4 regions of the Serratia liquefaciens ATCC 27592 genome follow, and region 4 is predicted to be linked to each of the others. Evidence: predicted binding sites of a transcription regulator. Region 4 holds the regulator's gene; each other region holds the start of a gene.
What was found. The regulator LexA, encoded in region 4, represses DNA repair genes until DNA is damaged. The targets are predictions, from matches to a motif close to TNCTGTATGTACATACAGNA.
Positions count from the first base shown of each region.

Region 1: rmuC (DNA recombination protein RmuC) is a predicted target of LexA. The motif match lies at 2,602-2,621, and genes of this name have one in related genera.
Region 2: dinB (DNA polymerase IV) is a predicted target of LexA. The motif match lies at 2,364-2,383, and genes of this name have one in related genera.
Region 3: sulA (SOS-induced cell division inhibitor SulA) is a predicted target of LexA. The motif match lies at 2,005-2,024, and genes of this name have one in related genera.

Region 1 is NC_021741.1:239,998-245,458, forward strand. It holds gene udp (uridine phosphorylase) at 214-975, shown strand; gene M495_RS01080 (tyrosine-protein phosphatase) at 1,147-1,929, shown strand; gene M495_RS01085 (DedA family protein) at 2,017-2,547, shown strand; gene rmuC (DNA recombination protein RmuC) at 2,688-4,235, shown strand; gene ubiE (bifunctional demethylmenaquinone methyltransferase/2-methoxy-6-polyprenyl-1,4-benzoquinol methylase UbiE) at 4,315-5,070, shown strand; gene ubiJ (ubiquinone biosynthesis protein UbiJ) at 5,084-5,461, shown strand, end outside.
Region 2 is NC_021741.1:876,110-881,570, reverse strand. It holds gene pepD (beta-Ala-His dipeptidase) at 1-1,209, shown strand, start outside; gene dinB (DNA polymerase IV) at 1,288-2,349, opposite strand; gene M495_RS04055 (glycerophosphodiester phosphodiesterase family protein) at 2,555-3,439, shown strand; gene nqrM ((Na+)-NQR maturation NqrM) at 3,502-3,729, opposite strand; gene M495_RS04045 (FAD:protein FMN transferase) at 3,737-4,768, opposite strand; gene nqrF (NADH:ubiquinone reductase (Na(+)-transporting) subunit F) at 4,769-5,461, opposite strand, start outside.
Region 3 is NC_021741.1:1,780,023-1,785,483, reverse strand. It holds gene yccS (YccS family putative transporter) at 1-1,153, shown strand, start outside; gene M495_RS08215 (TfoX/Sxy family DNA transformation protein) at 1,154-1,813, opposite strand; gene sulA (SOS-induced cell division inhibitor SulA) at 2,046-2,552, shown strand; gene ompA (porin OmpA) at 2,911-3,987, shown strand; gene matP (macrodomain Ter protein MatP) at 4,091-4,549, opposite strand; gene M495_RS08195 (AAA family ATPase) at 4,759-5,461, shown strand, end outside.
Region 4 is NC_021741.1:4,726,512-4,731,972, forward strand. It holds gene dinF (MATE family efflux transporter DinF) at 84-1,448, opposite strand; gene lexA (transcriptional repressor LexA) at 1,550-2,158, opposite strand; gene M495_RS22030 (diacylglycerol kinase) at 2,280-2,648, opposite strand; gene plsB (glycerol-3-phosphate 1-O-acyltransferase PlsB) at 2,797-5,262, shown strand; gene ubiA (4-hydroxybenzoate octaprenyltransferase) at 5,322-5,461, opposite strand, start outside.

The DNA of each region.
Region 1 (5,461 bases), 750 kb from region 4:
GAAACCGGCGGGGCGATTTGTCGACTAGACTGGTGGCTATTGGGGCCAACAGGCGGGCCTTCTTGCTAATTTTTGTGACTTTAGTCACAAGAGTTATGTAGATTGCATTCTGTTTCTTTGTCTGTAGTGATTGCCGTCACGAAATTGCGTGGCGATTTTCAGTAGAGTACTTTTTTGTTCCTCCCAATAAACATGATCTATGAGGAGTCTCGTATGTCTCAATCTGACGTTTTCCATCTCGGCCTGACCAAAAACGATTTACAAGGGGCCCAGCTTGCCATCGTTCCTGGCGATCCGCAGCGCGTAGAGAAAATTGCCAAGCTGATGGAAAATCCGGTGCACCTGGCTTCCCATCGTGAATTCACCTCCTGGCGTGCAGAGCTGGACGGCAAGGCAGTGATCGTCTGTTCCACCGGTATCGGCGGTCCTTCGACGTCTATCGCGGTTGAAGAGCTGGCACAGCTGGGTATCCGCACCTTCCTGCGTATCGGCACCACCGGTGCGATCCAGTCAGACATCAATGTAGGTGACGTTCTGGTCACCACCGCGGCGGTTCGTCTGGACGGTGCCAGCCTGCACTTCGCGCCGATGGAGTTCCCGGCGGTGGCCGACTTCGCCTGTACTACCGCACTGGTCGAAGCTGCCAAGGCAGCAGGCGCGACCACGCACATCGGCGTAACCGCGTCTTCCGACACCTTCTATCCAGGCCAGGAACGTTACGATACCTTCTCCGGGCGCGTCGTTAGCCGTTTCAAAGGCTCGATGGAAGAATGGCAATCGATGGGCGTGATGAACTATGAAATGGAATCCGCCACGTTGCTGACCATGTGTGCCAGCCAGGGCCTGCGTGCCGGTATGGTTGCCGGTGTGATCGTTAACCGTACCCAGCAGGAAATTCCGAACGCGGAAACAATGAAAAACACCGAGAGCAAAGCGGTGCAGATTGTGGTTGATGCGGCGCGTCGCCTGCTGTAATCCCTCCGCAATTCAACGGGCCGCCACGCGGTCCGTTTTTCCATTCAGCCGTAATCTGTTACGGTTATCATCATCAGCGCCATCTTACTGGCCACCTCTTTGACCCGTTGAGCCCGGTTTTACCTTGGCTCTCAGGTTGCGTTTTATCAGACAATAAACACGAGGACGTCTATGACCGCCCAGATCCTGCTTCATCCTTCATTGGCACCGCTTGATGGCGGCATTAACTTTCGCGATCTCGGTGGTAACAGCGTTGCTGATGGCCGCCGCATCAAGCGAGGATTACTGTTCCGTTCCGGGTCGCTGGAGCGCTTGACGGAAAACGACTGCGCCTTCCTGGCCGGCGTGCCGGTGCGATCGGTACTGGATTACCGCGATCCCGATGAAGTGCAGGCCAAGCCCGATATCCTGTGGCAGGGCGCGGATTACCACCATTTTCCTGCTAACCCGTTGAGCAATGAGGTTAATGCCAACCTGGAAAAACTGACCAGCGAAACGCTGGCCGGTTTCGATGCGCGGGCGTTTATGCTGGAGTTATATCGCCGACTGCCGTTCGGCAATCCGGCCTACCAACAGTTGACTCAGTTGCTGAGCCATACCGACAACGGTGCTATCGTCCAGCACTGTGCAGTCGGTAAGGACCGCACGGGGGTCGGATCGGCGTTGGTATTGTTCGCACTGGGTGCCGATGAGGCGACGGTGGTGGAAGATTACCTGCTGACCGAAACCACGTTGGCGACCTTCCGTGAACAAATGTTGGATCAACTGTCGATTCGTTTAAGTGACTCGGCATTGGGGCAGTTTGCCTATGTGCTTAGCGCCCGAGAAGAGTTCCTGATGACTGCCCTGGGTTGCATCCGTGACCAATACGGTTCTACCGACCGTTGGCTGGAGGTGGAATACGGGCTGGGGCAAAGCCAGCGAGCAGCGCTACAGGCGTTCTACCTCGAGTAAACCGCGTGGATGTTTAGCCGGGGTTTAACCGACGCCGGCTGGCATTGCGTATCCTTGGGGCAGTAAATCCCGCATCAGGAGCCCGTATTGAGCCTCAATGACATTATCCACTGGATCAGCGAGACCGTGCGTCAGCACGAAGGCTGGGCCATCCCGATTATCTTCTTCCTGGCGTTTGGCGAATCGCTGGCGTTCCTGTCGCTGCTGTTGCCGGCCACGGTGATCTTGCTGGCGCTGGGTGCGCTGATTGGCGAAAGCGGCATTGCCTTTTGGCCTATCTGGGCCGCCGCCGCTGCGGGCGCTTTCTTTGGTGACTGGCTTTCTTACTGGATTGGCTACCACTATCAAGATCGTGTGGCGCACATGTGGCCGCTATCGCGTAATCCGCAGTTGCTGACGCGCGGGCATGCGTTTTTTGAGCGCTGGGGCGTGCTGGGCATTTTCATTGGCCGCTTCTTTGGTCCGTTGCGCGCCGTGGTCCCGCTGGTTGGTGGCATTTGCGGTATGCCCCAGCGTTATTTTCAGGTGGCGAATATTACTTCGGCGATGATCTGGGCGTTCGGCATTCTCGCGCCGGGAGCGTTTGGCATCAAGTGGTTAAGCCAGTGGTTTGGCTAATCTTTGCCTGACTTGCGCAGCGGTTCGCAATAATGCGCCGTCGGGACGAAATCAGGCTGGACATCCATACAGCATCCCCTTAACGTGACGGGCAGCGGGCGGATAAAACGCCGGAACGGTCAGGTGTAACAGGAGGCAGGGTGGATACCAGTTTGGTTTACGGTATAGGCGGGGTGACGGTAGGCCTGCTGTTGGGCTGGTTAATCGCCAGCCTGAGGGTGCAGCAGTCCCATGCGCAGCATGAAACCGAGCTGCGGCTGCTGGAACAATCGCTGCAACAGGCGCAGCAGGAAACGGCATCCCGGCAAGAGACGCTCCTGCGCAATGAACAGCAAATGCGGCAGAACGATATGGAGCTGCGCAATTTGCACAGCCAGCTGGCTGCCGGGCACGAAAAGCTTCAGCAGCTTAATCACTGGCGCAACGAGTGCGAATTGTTGAACCAGGAACTGCGTGCCCAGCGTGAAGTGAACAGCGCCCAAGAAGCCGAGCTGCGTGAGGTGACCATCCGTCTGGAGGAAACCCGCATGGCGGCGGAAGAGAAGCAGCGCCTGTTGATCAATAGCGAGCAGCGTCTCACCACCCAGTTTGAAAATTTGGCCAACCGCATTTTTGAACACAGCGGTCGCAAGGTGGATGAGCAAAATAAGCAAAGTCTGGATCGTCTGCTGTTGCCGTTGCGTGAGCAACTGGACGGTTTTCGCCGCCAGGTGCAGGACAGTTTTGGCCAGGAAGCTCGCGAACGGCATACGCTGACCCACGAAATACGCAACCTGCAGCAGCTTAATGCGCAAATGGCGCGTGAGGCCATAAACCTGACCAAGGCCCTGAAAGGGGATAATAAAACCCAGGGTAATTGGGGCGAGGTGGTATTAAGTCGGGTGCTGGAAGCCTCGGGCCTGCGGGAAGGGCACGAATACGAAACGCAGGTCAACGTGCGGCTGGACCATCAGAGTCGGATGCAGCCCGACGTTATCGTGCGCCTGCCGCAGGGCAAGGACGTGGTGATCGATGCAAAAATGTCGCTGGTGGCCTATGAACGTTACTTCAACAGCGAAGATGAAGTGGAGCGTGAGACGGCGCTGAGTGAGCATATTGCCTCGCTACGTGGCCATATTCGTCTGCTGGGCCGTAAGGATTATCAGCAATTGCCCGGCCTGCGTTCGCTGGACTACGTGTTGATGTTTATACCGGTGGAGCCGGCTTTCCTTTTGGCCATAGACCGTGAGCCGGAGCTGATTAGCGAAGCGCTCAAGCACAACATTATGCTGGTGAGCCCAACCACCTTGCTGGTCGCCCTGCGCACCATCACCAACCTGTGGCGCTATGAACATCAGAGCCAGAATGCTCAACGCATTGCCGACCGGGCTGCGCGGCTGTATGACAAAATGCGGTTGTTCGTTGACGACATGTCGGCGCTTGGGCAGAGCCTGGACAAGGCTCAGGGGAGTTATCGCCAGGCGATGAACAAACTGAGTGAAGGCCGTGGTAATCTTATCGGCCAGACCGAGGGGTTCCGCGCGCTGGGGGTTGAGGTGAAAAGGCCTATCAACCCGCTGCTGGCCCAGCAGGCCAGCGCACAGCATGACGAAGAATTCGAGGCAGCGGGCGAAGATGACATTGACGCGCTGCCGGGGGCGGAGGATGACGACGCCGCAGAGCAACCACGCTCCGCATCGCAGGCATGACAGCCGCGGCGAGGTGGGGTATTTCGTGGGGTTCTGGTACACTCAACCACACTAAATTGACTGAATAGCAGGCAGGACAATGGCAGATCAACCGCAGGAAACCACCGATTTCGGTTTTCGCACCGTAGCTCGAGACGAAAAGCAGGCCATGGTGGCAGACGTTTTTCATTCGGTAGCGGCAAAGTATGACGTGATGAACGACCTGATGTCGTTTGGTATCCACCGTATCTGGAAGCGTTTTACCATTGATTGCAGCGGCGTGCGCCGTGGGCAGCGTGTGTTGGATCTGGCCGGTGGTACTGGTGATCTGGCCGCCAAGTTCTCCCGCATGGTCGGTGAGCAGGGGCAGGTGGTGCTGGCGGACATCAACGATTCCATGCTGAAAATGGGGCGCGAGAAGCTGCGGGACCGCGGCATTGTCGGCAACGTCAGCTATGTGCAGGCCAACGCCGAAGCGCTGCCGTTCCCGGACAACTATTTTGACTGCATCACCATCTCCTTCGGCCTGCGCAACGTCACTGACAAAGACAAGGCACTGCGCTCCATGTTCCGCGTGTTGAAACCGGGTGGCCGTTTGTTGGTGCTGGAGTTCTCCAAACCCTTGCTGGCCCCGTTGAGCAAGGCTTACGACGCTTATTCTTTCCACGTGTTGCCGAAAATCGGCGAACTGGTGGTGAAGGATCCAGAAAGCTACCGTTACCTCGCTGAGTCGATCCGCATGCATCCAGATCAGGAAACGCTGAAGGGTATGATGGGCGCTGCCGGGTTTGACAACGTGACCTATTTTAACCTGACCGGCGGTATTGTAGCCCTGCATCGCGGCTTCAAATTCTAATATGGACATGCCGATGCTGTTAACCCCTTTGTTGACCGGCGTGCTGGAAACATCGCTCAATAGCCTGCTGTTCCGCGATCGCAGCATGAAGGCTGCGCGTCTTCGCCTGGCTGGCAAGGTGCTGCGCATAGAGTTGCAGGAGCTTGCTTCGCCGTTGGTACTGATCTTCAGTGAGCAGCGAGTCGATGTGCTTGGTCAGTCTGACGATACCGCCGACTGCACGGTGCGCAGCCGCATATCGGTACTGCTGAAACTGCGGGACCGCCAACAGCTTTCGCCCTTGATGCGCAGCGGCGAGCTGATTGTTGAAGGTGATATTCAGGTGGTACAGCAGTTGGTTGGTCTGCTTGACCTTGCTGAGTGGGACCCGGCGGAATGGCTGGCGCCTTAT
Region 2 (5,461 bases), 1.4 Mb from region 4:
AACGACACCGTGCACGACTTCACCAAGGATCCGATTCAGCCGTATATCGACGGTGAGTGGATCAAAGCGCGCGGCACCACGCTGGGCGCCGACAACGGCATCGGCATGGCCTCCGCGCTGGCTGTGCTGGCAGACGACAGCGTCGAGCACGGTCCGCTGGAAGTGCTGCTGACCATGACCGAAGAAGCCGGCATGGACGGTGCATTCGGGCTGCAGGCTAACTGGCTGCAGGCCGATATCCTGATCAACACCGATTCCGAAGAAGAAGGCGAGATCTACATGGGTTGCGCCGGCGGTATTGATTTCATCACCACCCTGCCGCTGCAGCGTGAAGCCGTACCGGCCGGTTACCAGACCCTGAAGCTGACGATCAAAGGCCTGAAAGGCGGCCACTCCGGCGCGGATATTCACGTCGGTCTGGGCAACGCCAACAAACTGCTGGCGCGCTTCCTGTTCGATAATGCCGCGGCGTTGAATCTGCGCGTACTGGACCTGAACGGCGGCACCCTGCGCAACGCCATCCCGCGTGAAGCTTCTGCCGTGGTTGCCGTACCGGCAGCTAAGGCCGATGAGCTCAAAGCACTGAGCCAGGCGTTCCTGGCCACCCTGCAAAATGAGCTGTCCGCTAAAGAGAAGAACATCACCGTTCTGCTGGAGCCAACCACCAGCACGTCTCAGGCCATGACCGCAGACAGCCAACAGCGTTTCCTGGCACTGCTCAACGGCACGCCAAACGGTGTGATCCGCATGAGCGACGCGGTGAAAGGCGTGGTGGAAACCTCACTGAACGTGGGCGTAGTGACCACCAGCGACAGCGAAGCAGAAATCATCTGCCTGATCCGTTCGTTGATCGACAGCGGTAAAGATTACGTGGTCGGCATGCTGACCGCGCTGGGCCAGTTGGCCAATGCCAAAGTGGCCCCGAAAGGCGGCTACCCTGGCTGGCAACCGGACGCTGACTCACCGGTCATGCATTTGGTACGCGAGATCTATCAGGATCTGTTCAACAAGACGCCAAACATCATGGTGATCCACGCGGGGCTGGAATGCGGCCTGTTTAAAAAGCCGTACCCGAATATGGATATGGTGTCGATTGGGCCGACCATCACCGGGCCGCACTCGCCGGATGAGCAGGTGCATATCGAAAGCGTGGGCCTGTACTGGAAACTGCTGACGGCACTGCTGAAGGCTATCCCAGAGCGCGCGTAATTTGCCGGGTTCGGTGTACTGAACCCTAAAAAATACCGTGCTGTGCAAGCAAGGGCGCAATATTGCATTGCGCCCTTGCTATTCCCACGGCAGCAACAGCTGGCGCTCTAGCTGCGGATCCAGCAGCGTCACGTGCAAGCCTACCAGCCGCACCCCACGCCCTTCGCGCCTTTCGCTCCATGCCTGACGCGCTACATTGATCAAATCCTCTTTATTCAGTACTGGCCAAACGTGTTCCTGGGTTGTTTGCTGGAAATCCTGAAACTTCAGCTTTACGCCTTGGCGGGCGATATGCAGATCCGGTTTTACCTTGCGCAAGCGCATTTCCAGTTCCGGATACAGTTTGTCGACGATCAGCGCTTCGCACTCTTCCCAGGCATGAATGTCCTCCGCCAGCGTGCGTTCTACCCCCACCGACTTGCGCAGCCGCTCTGGCGAAACCTCCCGCAGATCGATGCCCTGACAGCGTTCCCAAAGAACGCGGCCAAATTTGCCAAAGCGCTTTAACAACGCTGCCAGATCGTACTGCTGCACGTCGGCGCAGGTGATCAACCCCACTTCTTCCAACCGTTTGGCGGTCACTTTTCCCACGCCCGGGATTTTACTCAACGGCAGTTGCTGTAAAAACGCGGGAACCTGCGCCGGGGTAATGACGTATTGGCCGTTCGGCTTATTCAGCTCCGAGGCGATTTTGGCGAGGAATTTGATGGGCGCGACACCGGCAGACGCGGTGAGGTTCAGTTCATCGGCTATCGCCTGGCGGATTTGTTCGGCGATCAGCGTCGCCGAGCCGTTGCACTGGCTGCAGTCAGTGACGTCCAGATAGGCTTCATCCAGAGACAGCGGTTCGATCAACGGGGTGTAGCGGGCAAAAATTTCACGGATATGCAGCGAGGCTTCCTTGTACGCCGCCATGCGGCCGGGCAGCAGCTTAAGGTGCGGGCAAAGCTTGAGCGCCATCGCCGTCGACATGGCACTGTGTACGCCATAGCGACGTGCAGGATAGTTGGCGGTGCTGATCACCCCACGCCGGTCGGCGCTGCCACCAATCGCCAACGGAATATCGCGCAGGCTGGGATCGTCGCGCATTTCTACCGCCGCGAAGAAGCAGTCCATATCGACATGAATGATTTTACGCATCGCCCCTCCAATAATACTGTATAAGTATACAGCCAATAATGGAAAGCTCAAGCCTCGGCAAAACTCGGATCAGCTCGGATAAAACAGGGTTTCACCCAATTATCTTCGACTTGTTAAAAAAGCGTAATTTTTGAATAGTACGCTGTGGCAAATTAATCGCCTCAGTTATTGATAACAATAAACCTTGCACAGGAAGGTGCCCTACATGAAAGCATTATCGGTCTATTTATTCGCTTCAGCATTATCCCTGATATCCCTTGCCGCGAGCGCAGCCCCTGCCATTATTGCGCACCGCGGTGGCACTGCCGACGCACCTGAAAACACTCGCGTCGCAATTGAAACCGCACTGAAAAACGGCGCCGACGCCATTTGGATCACGCTGCAGGAATCCAAAGACGGCGTCATCGTGCTATACCGTCCTTCAGACCTGAAAGCGCTGACCAACCAACAGGGCCTGGTCTCCGCTTACACCGCCGAACAACTGGCGAAAGTTGACGCCGGCTGGTCATTCGCCAAAGGGGAAACGCACCCGTTCCGGGGGAAAGGCATTGGCATTCCTCGACTGGATGAGATACTAAACGACTTCCCCAAGGTCAATTTCTATCTGGACATCAAGTCACCGGATGCCAATCCGGCCCAGTTCGGTAAAACCTTGCTGGCAACCCTGGAAAAAACCGACAGCCTGAACCGCACTCGCGTCTACTCCACCGATGCCAAATATTTGCAGGCGCTACCGCCGGCTATCAAGCGTTTCGAAACCCGCGATGAAACCCGCGACCTGCTGGCGAATATCAGCCTGTCACACCTGTGCGAACTGAAGCCGGATAACCAGAAGCCACGCTGGTACGGGTTGGAACTGAAACGGGAAGTGGAAGTGGTGGAGAAATTTACCCTGGGCGAGGGGCGCTCCAAGGCGTTTCTGACCTGGGATAAAGAATCGATCGACTGCTTCCGTTCGCAAGGCCCAGCGCACATCATTCTGTTTGGTATTAACACCCCGGCAGACTACCAGCAGGCGCTGGCGCTTGGGGTAGACGGGGTGATGGTCAACTCACCGGCCGATGCGAAAAACTTTCGCCAGGCCAAATAACCGATAAAAAAAGGGGCGCTGCATGCGCCCCTTGTAGTCAGATAATCCGATGCTTTTCCAAGTCAGATAATCCGGTGCTTTTCCAACTGCTGCTGGCGCAACGCCTCTTTCTCCAGGCGTTTTTTCCGCGCATCGCAAGGTTCCGGACAGTCGCAGACCTTATCCATCCCCAGCGCCGTAATGCCGCCGCAGCTGCCCTGCAGGCTTTTACGTTTAAACACGTAGCCCAGGGACATACCGCCGACAATCAGCAGAAACAACACGAAGGTGGCGACAAATACCGTCAACATAGCGACCTCACGAGTGCTTGTTCAAATAGGGTTTAAACGCCTCAGAGTAGCGCTCTTCAAAACCGGTGGCAGTTTTCACAATCATGAACACCGGGATCCCCATCAGGTTCGCCAATGCCATGCCGCGTTCCGGCCCCAGTACGTTTAATCCGGTCGACAAACCGTCTGCCGCCATGCAGGTTGGGCTCAACACCGTGACCGACACCAGGTGGTGATGGATCGGCCGGCCGGTGATCGGATCTATAGTATGCGAATACCGCACGCCATCCTGTTCGAAATAGTTACGGTAATCCCCCGAGGTAGCTATCGACATCTCACCGGGTTGGATCACCAATTGCGCTTTCTGCTCCATGCCGGCGGTCGGCCGCTCAATGGCGATACGCCACGGTTTATTCTCACCGTTGTGGCCGCGAGTGCGCACCTCGCCGCCAATATCGACCATGTAATTTTTCACCTGCTGCGACTGCAGGTACTGGGCAATCACATCCACCCCGTAACCCTTGGCAATCGAGGAAAGATCGACATACAGCTCCGGAATGCGTTTGACCAACGCGTTGCCCTGTACCGACAGCTTGTCGATGCCAGTCCAGGCGCGGCGCTGCTCCAGTGCGGCGGCGCTCGGCACCTTGTCCGGCCGCCCTTCAGGCCCGAAGCCCCACAGGTTAACCAACGGCCCGACGGTCACGTCCAGCGCGCCGTCAGTAACGCGGTTGATACGCAGCGCCTCCAGCACCACTTCTGCCGTCGCGGCCGACACCGGGAAGGGTTTATCCACTGCGCGACTGGCGTTGAAGCGGCTCAGTTCCGAGCCAGGACGATAGGTGGACATTTGGTCGTTCACCAACTCCAACCGTTTGTCGATCTCCGCCTGTATCTTGGCGGCGGACGGCGTATCGTCGCCGGTGACGTAGCGGATCGAATAGGAGGTCCCCATGGTTTTACCATCGAGATTCACCTGCTCCGGCCCGCAACCGGTCAATAACAGGGTGGCGCTCAGCACCACCGTCGTCATCCAGCCCTTCATTGCCCCTACGCGCATTTAGCCACCAAAGTCATCCAGCATGATATTTTCGTCTTCGACGCCCAGATCTTTCAGCATCTTGATCACCGCGGCGTTCATCATTGGCGGACCGCACATGTAGAATTCGCAGTCTTCCGGCGCCGGGTGGTTGCGCAGATAGTTTTCCAACAGAACATTATGGATAAAGCCGGTGTAACCCGTCCAGTTATCCTCTGGCTGCGGATCGGAAAGCGCCACGTGCCAGGTAAAGTTTTCATTCTCTTCCTGCAACCGATTGAAATCGTCCTCGTAGAACATCTCACGCAGCGAACGCGCGCCGTACCAGAAGGTGATTTTGCGCTTGGACTTCAGGCGATTGAGCTGGTCAAAGATGTGTGAACGCATCGGTGCCATGCCGGCACCACCGCCGATAAAGATCATTTCGGCGTCGGTATCCTTGGCAAAGAACTCGCCGAACGGCCCGGAGATGGTCACCTTGTCACCGGCCTTCAGCGACCAGATATAGGAAGACATAATGCCCGGCGGCACGTCAGGATCGCGCGGCGGTGGCGTAGCGATACGCACGTTGAGCATGATAATGCCCTTTTCATCCGGATAGTTCGCCATGGAATAGGCGCGCACCGTGGTGTCATTCACCACTGAGCGATAGCAGAACAGGTTGAATTTGTCCCAGTCGCCGCGGTACTCCTCCGGCACATCGAAATCGGCATA
Region 3 (5,461 bases), 2.3 Mb from region 4:
GTTGACCAAGGCGCTTTCGCACCTGTTGAAAAATTTGCGAGCGATTGACGCACAGCTGGCAAATATTGAATCCGAACAGGCATTGGCCAACGGCCAGGTGGAAGAGAACAGCCTGTCGGATGACCGGCTCACCGGCTGGAGCGATATTCGCTTGCGCATCAGCCGCCATCTGACGCCGCAATCGGCCTTGTTCCGCCATGCCATTCGCATGTCTGTGGTGCTGTGTATTGGTTATGCCTTTATTCAATTTACTGGGATGCAGCATGGTTATTGGATCCTGTTAACCAGCCTGTTTGTCTGCCAACCCAACTACAACGCCACTCGCCGCAGGCTGGCCTTGAGGATAATCGGCACACTGGCCGGTATTCTTGTCGGGCTGCCAATCCTCTATTTTGTGCCCTCGGTGGAAGGCCAACTGGTGCTGATTGTGATTAGCGGCGTTTTGTTTTTTGCTTTTCGCACCGTGCAGTACGCACATGCCACCATGTTTATCACCCTGCTGGTATTGCTGTGCTTTAACCTACTGGGCGAAGGTTTCGAAGTCGCCGCACCGCGCGTTTACGACACGCTGCTGGGTTGCGCCATCGCTTGGGCCGCAGTCAGCTTTATCTGGCCTGACTGGAAGTTCCGGCAATTACCCACGGTGGTCAGTAAGACGCTGAACGCCAACTGCCGTTATCTGGATGCCATTTTGGTGCAATACCATCAGGGAAAAGACAACGGCCTTGCGTATCGTATTGCTCGTCGGGATGCGCACAACAGTGATGCAGAGCTGGCATCGGTGATTTCCAATATGTCTGCCGATCCCAAAGCCAATAAAGACGTTCAGGATGCGGCCTTCCGTCTGCTGTGTTTGAACCACACCTTGTTAAGTTATATCTCGGCGTTGGGGGCACACCGTGAACGCCTGAATAACCCTGCAACCTTGGATCTGCTGAATGATGCTGTCTGTTATGTCGATGGCGCCCTGCACCAGGAGGAGCAGGACAACCGGCGCATCACTCAGGCATTAGAAAGCTTGGCAGAACGTATTCAACACGCAACGCCGGAGCCGGAAAGTAAAGATCAATTGGTACTGCAGCAGATTGGGTTGGTGATTGAACTCTTGCCGGAACTGACGATGCTTAATGCGCAAATAGGTGAATCGGTATAATCATTCGGGGCTATTTATCAGGCCCCTTATTTTTGGATTGTGACCGTGGCTCAGCAACATCATGGTACGCTCGAACCATTGCGTCAGTTCACTGCGCAATTGCGAAGGCAAGGCCGCATGATGGTAACCGGCAATGGCCCCACCCAATGATAGCAGCACCCGTAGCCCTAAATTCTTTTGCTGTTGCAACAGCCTCAGATAGCTGCGCTTAGCCCCATTGAGTCGTAAATCATAAACATTACGAATACCGGCTCGCCACAGCAGGCGCTCCATATTGATGTCGATATTCGGTAAGGTTTTTAATCGACTCTGATTGTCAGCTTTAACCTCAAGCTCCCGCCGAGCCTCCCGGATGGCTTGCCAGGCCAATCCTATCAGCTCCTCCCTGTCTCGCCACATGGCTTCATCCACCCAGTAATAGCGCATGGTAATTGGCACCCCGCGTTTGGAGTAGACCATATTGACCATGCCGCGCGAACGGAAGACAGATTCCAGCCCTTCCGTAGCGCGGAGATAAAGCTCTCCTTCGGCGATCACGGCAAACATGATGCCGTCAGCCAGTATGCCATAGCCTCCGAACTGTGAGCGTGTGGTGATACCGCCCAATGCGTAAAAACAGGCTTTGGCCTGTGCGATCCTTCCCGTTGATGTCCCTTTCATAACGTTCTCCTGGTGTAGGTTACCGTTCTATCATTTCCCGTATCAATGAAATAAAACTAACGCGAACAAGTAATTAGAAAAATACGCACTATCCGTGGTCATGCCAATCATAAAAGTTGATCGTATAAAAAATGATCGCGATTATGCGAGGTGCCACGAAGATTTGGGTTGATCTTAATGGCAACTGGATGTACTGTATAAACATACAGTGACACTACGGGCGGGATACTTTATGCGTACTCAATCACTCTACAAAACCCATTTCAGCCACACCTCTTTTGCGGTGAACAATGCTGCAGAAAACACAGATGCCGGCAACAAGAATGGCCTTATCAGTGAACTTGTTTACAACGAGCATCAGCCCGCAGTGGCGCAACTGTTGCTGCCTTTGCTGCAACAGTTGGGTATGCAATCTCGCTGGTTGTTATGGCTGACTCCACAGCAAAAGCTGAGCAAACGGTGGCTACAGCAGTCCGGCCTGCCGGTTGGAAAAGTGGTGCAGCTGAGCCAAATCAGTCCGCTGGACACGGTCGAAGCGATGGAAAAAGCGTTACTGACGGGAAATTACAGTGTCGTACTCGGCTGGTTACCCGATCTTACGGAAGAAGATCGTCTAAAATTAAGACGTGCGGCAGAATTAGGTAACGCTTATGGGTTCATTATGCGTCCTCAACGTGACATAAACCCGGTTCACGGACAGTGTTCCACCCTAAAAATTCACTCTTCTTTGTATCATTAAGTAAATTTAGGATTTTTCCCATCATTTTCATCGTTCCTCAAGGGAACCTTTATGGGATCAGGGGCAAAGCGAGTGCGGCTGCGGTTCCGCGGCCCAAAACGAACGTCAAAATGCTCGTTTTTTTGCCGGTTAATGTTAGTAAATATGTACGATTCCGCGTTTTTTTTTAGAGCTTTATCACATCACACTTGTAACTTTCGCGCCACGTTGTAGACTTTACATCGCCAAGGTTGCTCTATAACGCCAGATAAACTGGCCGAGTAACAAACGAGGGCTCAAACCTTGGCGAAGGAATTTAACCAAGGGCTTAAAACAGCTTTAAAGCTCATTGCCTATTTGGATGATAACGAGGCGCAAAATGAAAAAGACAGCTATCGCATTAGCAGTGGCACTGGCTGGTTTCGCTACCGTAGCGCAAGCCGCCCCAAAAGATAATACCTGGTACACCGGTGCTAAACTGGGCTGGTCCCAGTACCATGACACTGGTTTCTACGGCAACGGTTACCAGAATGGTATCGGCAATGGTCCGACCCATAAAGATCAACTGGGTGCTGGCGCGTTCCTGGGTTACCAGGCGAACCAATACCTGGGCTTCGAGCTGGGCTATGACTGGCTTGGCCGTATGCCTTACAAAGGCAGCGTGAACAACGGTGCTTTCAAAGCACAGGGCGTTCAACTGGCAGCTAAACTGAGCTACCCAATCATCGACGATCTGGACATCTACACTCGTCTGGGTGGTATGGTATGGCGTGCAGATTCCAAAGCTAACTACGGCAATGGCACTCGTCTGAGCGACCACGACACTGGCGTTTCTCCGCTGGCTGCAGTGGGTGTTGAGTACGCACTGACCAAAAACTGGGCTACTCGCCTGGACTACCAATTCGTTAGCAACATCGGTGATGCAGGTACTGTCGGCGCACGTCCAGACAACACCATGCTGAGCCTGGGTGTTTCTTACCGTTTCGGTCAGGATGATGTTGTTGCTCCAGCACCAGCTCCGGCTCCAGCCCCAGTTGTTGAAACCAAGCGTTTCACTCTGAAGTCTGACGTGCTGTTCAACTTCAACAAATCCACTCTGAAAGCAGAAGGCCAACAGGCTCTGGATCAGCTGTACACTCAGCTGAGCTCCATGGATCCTAAAGATGGTTCTGTTGTAGTTCTGGGTTACACCGACGCCGTTGGTTCTGACCAGTACAACCAGAAACTGTCTGAAAAACGCGCTCAAAGCGTTGTTGACTACCTGGTATCTAAAGGTATTCCTTCAGACAAAATCTCTGCACGTGGTATGGGCGAAGCTGATTCCGTCACTGGTAACACCTGTGGCTACAAAGCTGGCCGTGCTACCAAAGCACAGATCGATTGCCTGGCACCAGATCGTCGCGTAGAGATCGAAGTTAAAGGTATCAAAGACGTTGTAACTCAGCCACAAGGCTAAGCTACCACTCTTAGTAAAAAACCCCGCTATGCGGGGTTTTTTTTCGCTCAAAATCAGCGTAACTGGCTACGTGCCCCCTTTCAAGGAATCACGGAGCGGGGACTTACTGTTCGTCTTTACCGAGAATGGCTTTTAAATCCTGTTTCAGCGATGACATCTGACTGGCATACTTCTCTTTACGTTCCGCATCTTCAATCAACTGAACCACGGTTTCTGACAAAGTCACGCCACGGCGACGAGCCAGGCCAGCCAAACGCTGCCAAACCAAAAACTCCAGATCGATAGATTTTTTACGCGTATGTTGGTGTTCTGCGTTAAAATGACGTTTACGCCGTGCGCGGATCGTCTGCTTCATCCGGTTATCCAGTTCCGGATTCATATGGTGGCTAATCCACGTCAGCACTTTTACCGGCTCATTTTCCAGCTTCAGCAGCTCTTCAATGGCTTCCTGGGCAACGCTGTTTTCAATGTGGCGGGTAATAGCTTCCCCTTCCCGGTGCTTCTTCACCAGGTACTTCCATTTCCAACCGCTCTCCAGATTTTCCAGTTGCTGATATTTCATCATGAGCTCTTCAGTGACCGCGTAACTTTAATTAAGCATAACAGCTTTGCGCCGAATTTCCCCGGCAATTCCCCCGCTTTTAGACTGTTTTTTGCACAGTCATCGCGCGATGTCAAACTCCCTGACACCAACTACGACTCTGCATGTATCAAGCTGTCATTATTCTTGTATAATCGCCCTTTCCCTTTTTGACGATTGCATCTAACACTTTGACCAATAACCGACTTGAATGGCAATCACTGTTGCCGGACGTTACGCCTTATCAAGCGATATTTGATACCGCCGCGCAGTTGGCGCCCGTGTCCTTTGCTTCCATTCAGCCTCGGCTGGAAAATGCACTGACGCTGTTTTGCCATCCACAGTCGCCACCGCGTTTCATGCTGTTGAAAGCGCAGGAAACGCGTGAGTATCTGGCATTGATAGCCCAGGCAGTTGAGCAACTGCAACCGCAGAATACCGCGTTTAAGGGCAGTCACTATGTGATCCAGGGCAGCAAAGTCAGCGTTGAACCCGCAAGCCAGGGTGATGAAGCCTTTGCGGCCGGTGGCGCCTGTGTGTTTCAGGAGTGGATTGAGCCGGAGCAGCTGTTTGGCTGCGTCAGGATCCACAACAATGAAATCAGCTTGCAACCTGGCCTGGTGCATAAAGCCAACGGTGGCGTGCTGATCCTGTCGGCACGTTCCCTGCTGGCTCAGCCGTTACTGTGGCTGCGGTTGAAGCAAATGATCACCCAGCGCCAATTCCATTGGGTTTCCCCGGATGAAACGCGACCGCTGCCGATTGCCATTCCCCCGATGCCGTTGGAATTACGGCTAATCGTTGTGGGCGATCGCCACGGTCTGGCCGATTTCCATGATATCGAGCCGGAGCTGAGCGAGCAGGCGGTCTACGGCGAATACGAAGAAGATCTGC
Region 4 (5,461 bases):
ACACCCGAAATAACAGTCAGTAAGCGGGACTAAATCGACGCGATAATATGTAACTCAATATGAATAAAAAACATTAGTTAATTTTATGATAACGTCTCATTGTGAGCCGTTGGATCCGCGGCAAACCAGGTACCGCGCAGCCTGTGGCGGTGCCAAATCCAGCCGAGCGCGATGCCGCGCAGAGAAAGAAAGACCGCCAGCGCCAGCCATAAACCATGATTGCCCAAGACGGGTACGGTCAGCAGCGTTAAACCATAGCCGGCCGCTGCCACTGCCATGCTGTTGCGCATTTCTGCTCCTCGGGTGGCGCCAATAAACATGCCGTCCAGCAAATAGCACCATACGCCCACCAATGGCAGCACCACCTGCCACGGCAGATAGTGGCCGGCCAGCGCACGCAGTTCCGGTAACGAGGTCAAGGCGGCGATAATATGCTGACCGGCAACGGCATAAACCAGGCCAAAGGCCAACGCGACCAGACAGGCTTGTCGGCAAGCCGCACGCCACACCTTGCGCAGTTGGCTATCGTCGCGCGCGCCATAGGCATGGCCAGAATGCGCTTCAACCGCGTAGGCAAAACCGTCGAGCGCATAGGCGGTAAAGGTCAGTAAGTTCATCAGCACCGCATTCACCGCCACTACTTCGCCGCCAAGCCGGGCACCGAAGATGGTCAAAGAAGCGAAACACAGCTGCAGCAGCAGGGAACGCAGCATAATGTCGCGGTTCAGCGCCAGCAAACGCCGCAGGTTACCGCGCCAAGCAGTGCGCAGCATCGGCATGGAAATGCCACGTAGGCGCATGACCCGCCAGGACAGCCATAAGCCCAGCAGCAGCGTGGCATACTCAGAAATAGCGGTCGCCGTCGCCGCACCTTGCACGTTCCAGCCCAGCCCCATCACCAGCCAGATATCCAGTACAATATTCAATAAGTTGCCGACAATCAGCAGGATCACCGGCGCACGTACGTATTGCACGCCAAGCAGCCAGCCCAGGATAACCATGTTCGCCAATGCCGCCGGCGCGCTCAGCCAGCGGATCTCGAGGAATAATCGGGCCTGCTCCAGCACCGCCTCGTCGCCACCGACGATTTTCAGCGCCAGTTCGATCAGCGGATGGCGCAGCAAGACAATGGCCACACCGGCCAACGCCGCCAGCAGCAGCGGTTGCATAAAGGCGCGCGCCAATCCCTGTGGGTTTTGTGCGCCCAGAGCCTGCGCAGTCAGACCGGTGGTGCTCATACGCAGGAACAACAACAGCATGAACAGGAAGCTGGTCGCCATCGCTCCCACCGCCACACCGCCCAGATAAACAGGGCTGTCGAGGTGACCGATCACTGCGGTATCCACCAGCCCAAGCAACGGCACGGTGATATTGGAGAAGATCATGGGCAGCGCCAGGCGCCACAAGGCTTTATCGGTATCGCTGGTGAAGGCGGAGAGCAGGCGCATAGTGAAATGTTCCCGTGGCAATGCGGTTTTAATCGATCAGAAATGACATCGCCCCAGAGCTGGGGCGATTTAAATCAAAGGGCAGCGTGCAGGCTTATGGGTTAAACCCAGTCGCCGTTGCGGATCACGCCGACCGCCAAGCCTTCAATGGTGAAGTTCTGCTGACGCAGATCAACCACAATCGGCTGGAATTCACTGTTTTCCGGTAGCAGCTCAACCACGTTACCGTGCTTTTTCAGCCGCTTGACCGTAACTTCATCTTCGATGCGCGCCACAACCACCTGGCCATTACGCACGTCCTGAGTTTTATGCACCGCCAGCAGGTCACCGTCCAGAATACCGATATCACGCATCGACATGCCGTTAACCCGCAGCAGGAAATCCGCGCTCGGTTTGAACAGGGAAGGATCCACCTTGTAGTGACCTTCGATATGCTGCTGCGCCAGCAGCGGCTCACCGGCAGCCACGCGGCCAATCAGCGGTAAACCCTCTTCATCTTCCATCAGCAACCGAATGCCGCGCGAAGCGCCGGAGACGATTTCGATGACGCCTTTACGCGCCAGCGCTTTCAGATGTTCTTCTGCGGCATTTGGCGAACGGAACCCCAGACGCATGGCGATCTCGGCACGCGTCGGCGGCATGCCAGTGGACGAAATATGATCGCGAATCAGATCATAGACCTCTTGCTGTCTGGTAGTTAGTGCTTTCATTCCGCCCCCTGTTTGTTTATACAGTCTTGCTGTGAGTATATACAGGTAAGTGCGGCTTGGGAACCGAAGAATGAATAAAAATCAGGGATTAGCGACCCGGATCGCAACGAGCTTGCTCTGCTCAGACAAAGTGCTGCCACAGCACCGTGCCCCAAACAAACAGCGCCAAAATAACCGCCAGCAAAACTGCCGCCGACCCCATATCCTTGGCCCGGCCGGACAGCTCGTGATACTCGGTCCCCACCCGGTCAACAATCGCCTCAATCGCGCTGTTGAGCATCTCGACAATCATCACCAGCACCACCGACCCAATCAGTAAAATGCGCGCTATCGCACCCACGTCCAGCCAAATCGCCAGTATGATAGCCAGCACGGTCACCACCAACTCCTGGCGGAACGCCGCTTCGTGCTGCCAGGCAGCGGAAAAACCTTTATAAGAGTAGCCGGCGGCTTTAATAATACGGGTCAAGCCGGTTGCTTGGTTCGTCATGTTTTTAGTGCCTTTCGCAGAGGTAAGTCATAATTAAACAGTCTAGGCCAGGAAGCGCTCACGGCTCCCGGTTTTCCAACACCACAGATCTGCTACCCGGTTTCTGGTATGCTTGCGGCGCATTGCTAACAAGAGGCTTCACGTTGTTATGTCAGGTTGGCGTAAAATTTATTATAAACTATTGAATTTACCACTCAAATTGTTGGTAAGAAGTAAGGTTATCCCTTCAGATCCGGTCACGGAGTTAGGGTTGGATCCCTCACGGCCGATTTTGTATGTTTTACCTTATAATTCCAAGGCGGATTTACTGACGCTGCGCACCCAGTGCCTGGCGCAGGATTTGCCCGATCCTCTCGAACCGCTGGAAATAGACGGCACCGTGCTGCCCAGCCACGTGTTTATTCACGACGGCCCGCGCGTATTCCGCTACTACACGCCGAAAGAAGAGTCGGTAAAACTGTTCCACGACTATCTGGATCTGCACCGCAGTAACCCGGATCTCGATATTCAGATGCTGCCGGTTTCGGTGATGTTTGGCCGCTCTCCGGGGCGCGAAGGCCACGGCACACCGCATCTGCGCTTGCTAAATGGCGTGCAGAAATTCTTTGCCGTGCTGTGGCTCGGCCGCGATAGCTTTGTGCGCTTCTCCAATACCGTTTCGCTGCGCCGCATGGCGACCGAGCACGGTACGGACAAGATCATCGCGCAAAAGCTGGCTCGCGTAGCCCGGATGCACTTCTCGCGTCAGCGTCTGGCTGCCGTAGGCCCAAGCCTGCCGGCCCGTCAGGACCTGTTCAACAAGCTGTTGGCGTCCAAAGCGATCGAAAAAGCGGTCGAAGACGAAGCGCGCAGTAAAAAGATCTCCCACGAAAAAGCCCAGCAAAATGCCATTGCATTGATGGAAGAGATTGCCGCCGACTTCTCTTACGAGACGGTGCGCCTTTCCGACCGTGTGCTGAGCTGGACCTGGAACCGCTTGTATCAGGGCATCAACGTCACCAACGCCGAACGCGTACGTCAGCTGGCGCAGGACGGCCACGAGATCGTGTATGTACCCTGTCACCGCAGCCACATGGACTATCTGCTGTTGTCCTATGTGTTGTACCACCAGGGCCTGGTGCCGCCGCACATTGCTGCCGGTATTAACCTCAACTTCTGGCCGGCCGGGCCGATCTTCCGCCGCCTGGGCGCGTTCTTTATCCGCCGGACCTTCAAAGGCAACAAGCTGTACTCGACGGTGTTCCGTGAATACCTCGGCGAGCTGTTTACCCGCGGTTACTCGGTCGAGTACTTTGTCGAAGGTGGGCGTTCCCGTACCGGGCGTTTGCTGGAGCCGAAGACCGGCACCCTGTCGATGACCATTCAGGCGATGCTGCGCGGCGGGGCCCGCCCTATCACGCTAGTGCCGATCTACATCGGTTACGAGCACGTGATGGAAGTGGGAACCTACGCCAAAGAGCTGCGTGGCGCCACCAAGGAAAAAGAGAGCCTGCTGCAGATGCTGCGCGGCCTGCGCAAACTGCGTAATCTCGGCCAGGGCTACGTGAACTTCGGCGATCCCCTGCCGTTGACCACCTACCTGAACCAGAATGTGCCGCAGTGGCGCGAATCGATTGACCCGATCGAATCCCAGCGCCCAAGCTGGCTGACGCCGACGGTCAACGATCTGGCGGCCAAGATTATGGTGCGCATCAACAATGCCGCAGCGGCCAACGCCATGAACCTGTGTTCCACGGCGTTACTGGCTTCTCGCCAGCGCTCGTTGACCCGCGAGCAGTTGCTTGAACAGTTGGAATGCTATCTGCAACTGATGCGCAACGTGCCTTATGCCGATGACGTTACCGTGCCGACTCAAACGCCGGATGAGTTGCTGGATCACGCGCTGAACATGAACAAGTTCGAGGTGGAGAAGGATAACATCGGCGATATCATCATTCTGCCGCGCGAGCAGGCGGTGCTGATGACCTATTACCGCAACAATATCCATCACCTGCTGGTTCTGCCGTCACTGATTGCCACCATCGTGATGCACCATCGCCGGGTATCTCGCGCTGAACTGCTGCGCCAGATTGGTTTGATTTACCCGATGCTGAAAGCCGAGCTGTTCCTGCACAACGACAAGGAACAACTGCCGGAGGTGCTGCAACCGCTGATCGAGGAAATGATCCGTCAGCAATTGATCTGCGATAAAGGCGACGATCTGGTACTGAATCCAGCGCGCATCCGTCCGTTGCAACTGCTGGCCGCCGGTGTCCGTGAAACCTTGCAGCGCTACGCCATCACCATGTCTATCCTCAGCGCCAACCCGAGCATTAACCGCGGTGCGCTTGAGAAAGAGAGCCGTATCATGGCGCAGCGTTTATCCGTGCTGCACGGCATCAACGCGCCGGAGTTCTTCGACAAAGCGGTATTCTCCACCCTGGTGGCTACGTTGCGTGAAGAAGGCTACATCAATGATATTGGCGATGCGGTGCGTGAGCACACCCTTGAGGTGTACAACATGCTGAGCGACCTGATTACCCCGGAAATCAAACTGACCATTGAAAGCGTCAGCATGCCGGCGGAAACCAACGCTCTGCCAGAAGCGGTTGAACTGGAAGAGAAAGACCAGTAATACGTTGATAAAGAAAACAAAAGGCACCCCAGGGTGCCTTTTTTACTGTCCGAACGCGGTCAACTTTGCCAGTAACTCAGCGCAATACCGATAAACAGTACCAGCCCGACGTAGTTGTTATCCAGGAACGCTTTGAAACAGGCATCCCGTTCACGACCGGCAATTTGTTTTTGCTGATGGATAAACAGGGCTCCCGCCA